3 regions of the Paenibacillus sp. JT31N11 genome follow, and region 2 is predicted to be linked to each of the others. Evidence: riboswitches for the same ligand, from Rfam matches in the RefSeq annotation. Region 2 holds a riboswitch; each other region holds the start of a gene.
What was found. A riboswitch is a leader RNA that binds a small molecule or an ion and turns the genes downstream of it on or off. The one in region 2 is predicted to bind cyclic di-AMP.
Positions count from the first base shown of each region.

Region 1: it holds a riboswitch for cyclic di-AMP, as region 2 does, so the genes downstream of both, AC0YNV_RS28465 (APC family permease) here and AC0YNV_RS37200 (ubiquitin-like domain-containing protein) in region 2, are expected to answer to the same signal.
Region 3: it holds a riboswitch for cyclic di-AMP, as region 2 does, so the genes downstream of both, AC0YNV_RS30170 (hypothetical protein) here and AC0YNV_RS37200 (ubiquitin-like domain-containing protein) in region 2, are expected to answer to the same signal.

Region 1 covers NZ_JBWDNQ010000010.1:226,029-228,227, reverse strand. The annotation lists gene AC0YNV_RS28465 (APC family permease) at 1-1,443, opposite strand, end outside; cyclic di-AMP (ydaO/yuaA leader) riboswitch at 1,576-1,736, opposite strand; gene AC0YNV_RS28460 (polysaccharide deacetylase family protein) at 1,947-2,199, opposite strand, start outside.
Region 2 covers NZ_JBWDNQ010000024.1:11,515-13,713, forward strand. The annotation lists gene AC0YNV_RS37195 (TatD family hydrolase) at 1-302, shown strand, start outside; cyclic di-AMP (ydaO/yuaA leader) riboswitch at 475-677, shown strand; gene AC0YNV_RS37200 (ubiquitin-like domain-containing protein) at 918-2,066, shown strand; gene rnmV (ribonuclease M5) at 2,197-2,199, shown strand, end outside.
Region 3 covers NZ_JBWDNQ010000012.1:83,678-85,876, forward strand. The annotation lists cyclic di-AMP (ydaO/yuaA leader) riboswitch at 1-87, opposite strand, end outside; cyclic di-AMP (ydaO/yuaA leader) riboswitch at 487-684, shown strand; cyclic di-AMP (ydaO/yuaA leader) riboswitch at 777-961, shown strand; gene AC0YNV_RS30170 (hypothetical protein) at 1,078-1,488, shown strand; gene kdpF (K(+)-transporting ATPase subunit F) at 1,609-1,686, shown strand; gene kdpA (potassium-transporting ATPase subunit KdpA) at 1,727-2,199, shown strand, end outside.

The sequences.
Region 1 (2,199 bases), on a different contig from region 2:
GCCCGCTACCGGAACCACGATGGTGCTTCCTTTAATAACCGGTTTGTCCGCTTCCATGTTGATCCGCAATTGATCCGCCGTATTGCGGTAATGCTTGTTGATGCTCAGAAAGATCCAGATCACAACAGGCAGGAAGAGAAAGACCATCCAGACATGGCCGAACTTGGTGAAGATAAAAATCAGCGTAATGACCAGAGTGGTGAGCATGCCAATTGTATTGATGACTAATTTTATGATCCAGTTGGCTGGCTTCAGCTTAATCCACCTCACCATCATCCCCAGCTGGGATAACGTAAAGGGAATAAAGACACCTACCGCATACAGGGGAATGAGGCTCTCCGTATCGCCATGGAAAAGCACCACGAGCAGAGCGGACAAGATGCCCAGAATGATAATGCCATTGGAAAAGCCGAGTCGGTCGCCGCGCACCATAAACACATTCGGCATATATTTATCTTTGGCCAGCATGAACGCCAGAAGGGGAAAGGCCGAGTAGGCTGTATTGGCCGCCAGAAACAGAATCAGGGCAGTGACTCCCTGGATGATATAATAAATCACGCCTCTGCCGAAGGTGGAATCGGCGATCTGGGAGACTACGGTTTCCTTCGGATTCGGCGTAATGCCGTACCAGTAGGCGAGAAGGCTGATTCCCACAAACATAGCGCCCAGAATGGCGCCCATCATGATCAGTGTGGCGGCGGCATTGCGATTGGCTGGCTGCTTGAAGTTCGGTATGGCGTTGGACACCGCCTCCACGCCGGTGAGCGCGGAACAGCCGGAGCTGAAGGCCTTCAGAAGCAGGAAAAGACTGATATTCGATACTGCGGCGCCGATTTCCGGAGGATGCGCGTCAACGCCTCCGAGCGCATACTTGATGATTCCCGAAATAATGAGTGCGAAAATCGCGAAGACAAACAAATAAACGGGCATGGCAAGCACGGACGCGGATTCCGTAATTCCGCGCAGGCTGATAATGGTCAAAAACAAAATCATGATGAGCGCAATCAGTACGCGATGATCATGCAGGGACGGAAAAGCCGATGTAATGGCATCAGTCCCGGCGGATGTGCTGACGGCGACAGTAAGAATGTAATCGACAAGCAGCGAGCCTCCGGCCAGCAGTCCGGTGCGGACGCCCAGATTGTCCTTGGCTACTACATAAGCCCCGCCTCCGGCGGGATACGCGAAGATCGTTTGCCTGTATGACAAAATCAGAATCAGGAGAAGACCCAGCACGGCAAGCGAGATGGGGATGGAATACCATACCGCCGCGAAGCCCGCAGCCATCAGAACGATCAGAATTTGCTCCGTCCCGTAAGCGACTGAAGAGAGCGCATCCGAGGACAATACCGCAAGCGCTTTAAGTTTGGTCAGCTTTTCCCCTTCAATTTCCGCACTTTTCATTGGACGTCCGATTAATAACCGTTTGAATCTGCCTACCACTGTGACTTCCCCTTTTAGCTGCTTTTGTTGTGAAGCAAATGATCCTATCCCTAATTTCAAGCATAAAAAAGCCGCAGAAAGTTAGGAGCTTTCCGCGGCTTTATCCATAATTGAACATGGTTAAAACGCGATAATTCCTCTTCCGTACGCTTACGAGGTTAGCTGCCGGATTCGGGCGCGAGAGTCGCCCTACACCTTGGCTTGCGCCAGGTGATTCACCCCTGAGACCAGATCAACTGCATCTGCCTCCATGGTTCCCCCGTTTCTGTTTCAGAACTCAGCGATTAAGGATTTCTATGAAATTGAAACTCTTTTCCACGACTTGCTGCTTCACTTATTGAATATTACTCCTTCACTTATTTGTTGTACAGCAACGGAAACTGGAAAATATTTAAGCTCATTACCCTATATAGCGATATAAACGCTTACATAGATCCTATCCTCTTCCTATCAACCTTTTTCGCAGGATATCTTCATTTATGACCTATAATGTTTCCTGCCCATTATTTTTGTCTGGTCATAAGCGATCTCAACAGCACAGCCGCGGATTTGAGCCTTGGCTTTTTTCTGTACTTGCGCACATCATCGTAAGTCGCCAGGGCAACCTTGGCATCCCTCAGCGCATAAGCGAAATCATCCCCCTGCATCAGCTTGTATTCCCATACCCGCTTCTCCCAGGATGGAACAAGGGCGCTCATATGCTCGTCCTCGGCTGCCGGATGAATATACGTCTCGCAAATTCCCTCGGGAAGATCG
Region 2 (2,199 bases):
AGACGGCGAAACAATGCCTCGACATGAATTTCTATATTTCGTTCGGTGGACCGCTCACATTCAAGAACGCGCGTGTTCCCAAAGAGGTGCTTGCACAGGTGCCGCTTGACCGTATTTTGATCGAGACCGATGCTCCTTATTTAGCTCCCCACCCCTACAGGGGGAAACGAAACGAATCCGCTTTTGTCCGTCTTGTAGCAGAAACGGTTGCCGAAATTAGAGGGAAAACTGTAGAAGAAATCTCGAAAATTACGACAGAGAATGCTCAGAATTGTTTTGCTTTTAAAGAAAAAGGGCTATAAGAGGCAGCAATCAAGACATTTCGAGTGAAAAAACTAATTTTGAGTCAGTAAATTGGCAGTTTTTCACGTGATTTTCCTTAAAATTCGTTAAAATCGCGATTAATCTCTTCTTTACAATGAGCAGCAAAAGGCGGTATCATTCATCTCAGAGCTTCAAAACTTGCATTCCTTTTCCAACATATCGCTTAATCTCCGAAGTCGGAGAGCGGGGGAACCAAACATTGATACACTTCGTATCGGACGAAGGGCAGTAAATGTTGAATTCTTCTTGGGGTGAATTTTATGGAAGCATGTGGTAGACATGCCAGCCATGAATAGGGCGACTCTCTCGCCCGAATCCGACAGCTAACCTCGCCAGCGTAATAGTGTTATAAGAGAGATCAACCTCGTGCATTTAATCCATGTCCCGTCGTCATCTGGGAAGCCACGAAACAGATCCTCTGTCGTCGTCGGCTTCTTTTATTTTGAATATTGCGTAAAAAGACGACATAGGGTTTAGCATGGAGGTCGAGGTTGGAAATGAGGAGTGGCGTGCAATCACGCCAACAAAAACAATAGAACCGTCAAAGGCAATCATGTAACTAGGCGGCGGGGCTATGAAGGAGGACCGAAGAAGTGGGCGCACTCCAGCTTAAGGATACCCATGGTAAACGATCATCCAGCATGTCTTTCGCATTGCGATGGAAGCATGAGAACGTGCGTTTAATATTACTGAGCGCTCTGATCTCAATCGCTATGACTTTCATGTTTCTGGTGTTGTTGTACGGAACGGCTGACAAGCACGTCTCCGTAGTAGTGAACGGACAAGAAACCATTGTTTCGACAAAACAATGGGTCCTTCAACGCCTACTGGATGAACAAGCCATCACGATAGGGCAGTATGACAAGGTGTCCTTACCTCTTAACGGGGGAATAAAGGACGGCGACCGCATCGTCATTGACCAAGCGGTACCGGTCCATGTGAAGGCAGACGGCAAGGTAAGAACGTTGTACACGACAGAAAGAACGGTTAAGGCAGTGATCGATCAAGCGGATATACTGATACGCAATCAAGATAAAGTATGGCCTGCCCTGGAGGACAGAGTGAAGTCCAACATGAGTGTAACGGTCACACGGATCGAGAAGAAAATGTCTGAGAAAGCTTACACGGTTCCCTTTTCGGTCGTGAAGAAGGAAGACCCCAAGCTCGAGCAGGGCAAACTGAAGCTTATTCAGAACGGCAATGAAGGTAAAGTAGTCAAACAGTTTGAGAACGTATATGCGGATGGGGTGCTTGTGTCCCAGATTATGGTTACCAAGCTGACGAAAGCGGAGTCGGTCGATAAAGTGGTGGCTGTCGGTACCAAGAAACCGGAAACGAATGTAGTAACGCTCTCGGCGAAGGCGGGCTCTTCTACAGTAACGACCAAGCGGGGCGACAAGCTGAAGCCTAAACAGATTTTGAAGAATGTAACGCTGACTGCTTACGCTGCGGGCGTTTCATCAACGGGCAAGTCAAAGAGTCATCCGCAATATGGGATAACGGCATCAGGTGCGACGGTTCAAGAGGGAAGAACTATCGCGGTTGACCCGAAGGTTATTCCCATCGGCTGGTGGGTCTACATTGAGGGTATCGGTTTCCGCAGAGCGGAAGATACGGGCAGTGCCGTCAAAGGCAAAAAAATCGATGTTTATTTTGAAAGTGAGTCTTATGCTGAGAAGTTTGGTCTCAAACGAGGATACACGGTTTATGTGCTCGGGCCGAATAAGCCGGAGGCAATTTAACCTTGGGACTTAACTCCCTTAATAAGGGTTTACCTCATTCATATCGTATTTTAAACATAAATATGCCATTATAAGGAGAGGCGATTGCCTCTTCTTTTGTATGTTTGTCTGAAGGGAATGGATGGACGGCATG
Region 3 (2,199 bases), on a different contig from region 2:
CGGATTCACCCCTTGAGCGCCAGAAGTCCCAGACGCTCACATGGTTCCCCCGCTGCTTCCTTTGGAAGCACTCAGCGAATAAATGATAGCCGTAATCAGGCTTGCCATTTATCATATTCCGTTCCTTTTCTTCTGTAAAATGACCCGCAGCCTGATAAACACTTCATAACGCCATATTTTTCATTTAAAGTGAAAATAAGCGGCTAAAACCAGTCATTTTGCGCAATTACTCGTTCCCTCTTCATGTTGCTAATACGCTGCTCCATTCTTCATATAAGCTCCCGAAGGGCCTGGTTGCGTTTTAAGCGGAGATAAAGAAAAACGGCGAAATACCGCGATATACAGAGCATAAAGAAGCATTGATCCTCTGAAAGCGCTTGAAAATATGTCCAGCGGCGTTATTTGTGCCCATAGCTGTTCTGGACATGCTTTACACGCCGTACGGCTGGGAGTATGATTCATATCGTGCTTAACAGCATATATCCATTTTTTTGATCGCTGAGTTTCCGCCTTCGGGTGGAAAGCGGGGGAACCATAGAAGCGTTGTTGGTATCCGATGTGAGAGTCGGATCGTACAGCGCAGGGGTGAATCGTTGCAGGAGTGTCATGAAACTCATGCAGCGTAGGGCGACTCTCACCGCCCGAATCCGACAGCTAACCTCGTAAGCGCAGGTGGAGAGAGGAATGGTGAACGAAGTGATCGATTAAATTCGACCGCAGAGCGTCACGTGCCTCTGCGGTTTTTTGTTGTATAGATTTTTGTATAAATCTTGAATTTGTTTCATTCGCTGAATATTGCGCAGCAGCTGCAGTAACGGGGGAACCAACGACCGTCCTCGTCCATCGGGACGAAGGCGACGGTCACGGGGTGAATCATCCGGCATTCCAAAATGCCGGGCGTAGGGCTACTCTCATGCCCGAATCCGACAGCTAACCTCGTAAGCGTACCGGGAGAGGCAACACTTATCGCGAGCGATCAGGACGTTTGTCATGGTCAAAGAAGCCGCAGGTAAAGGTTACTCTTTTCCTAAGGCTTCTTTTTTGTTGCCTTCTTCCCTGAATTTGGAGGAGAAAAGTATGGAACAACGGCCAATATTGGTGGCTGCATCGACTGAGGCAGGGAGAAAATTCGTACGGCTGCTGCTCTACAAACAGCAGCCTGTGGTCGCCCTCACGAATAATAGGAGGGAAGAAAAGCTGCTGCGGGAACTGGGCGTTAATGAAATTATACGAGTGAACACGACCCGCAGCAAAGCGGGAGCGGCTCCCCAATTTTCGATCGGACGCGTTTATATTTTTGAGTCGAGCTTGCCGCTCAGCTGTCAGTATCTGCAGCTCATGGCCAACTGGTCCTGCCAGGAGATTACCGTTATTACGACGGTATGGCATCCCGAGGTTATTTATAAAAAGCTTGGGGCTGCCTATATTGTGCGCACGCAATCCGGAGATGTCGGGTTCTTGCTCAGCCGCCTGAATGATCAACCATAAAGGGAGTGCTGTTATGTTGGATGTATGGATGATTTTGACTTTGATCGCATCTTTCCTTGTTATCGCCGGATTCTTGGTTTGGTGCGACAAATCGATCGACGAGACGGAGGGAGAACGCTTATGACGCTGGTATTGATTTTTACAGGCGCGTTGCTGATCTACCTGGTGTATGCCCTGCTTCATCCGGAGAAATTTTAAATGAGCTTGAGAGTCGATTAAGCCCCAAGGAGGAACGGCTATGGACATATTGCAAATTATTATTGTGATCGGCGTTCTGATGCTGATCGCCAAACCGCTCGGGAATTATTTATATCATGTATTCTCGAATGAACCTAACCGCACCGACAAGGTGTTCGGTCCGGTGGAGAAAGTGATTTATATGATCATGGGGCTGAAGAACAGGGCGGGGATGAGCTGGAAGAAGTACGCCATCAGCTTCGTTACCATCAACTTCATATTCGTAGCCATCAGCTATGTGCTGCTTCGGGTGCAGAGCGGGCTGCCGCTAAATCCGAACGGAATCGGCGATATGGAGCCCACGCTTATCATGAATACGATAATCAGCTTCATGACCAATACGAACCTGCAGCATTACAGCGGTGAAAGCGGGCTGTCGTATTTCACGCAAATGGCGGTCATCATGATGATGATGTTCACGTCGGCGGCGACCGGCTTCTCGGTTGCAGTCGCATTCGTGAGGGGAATCACAAG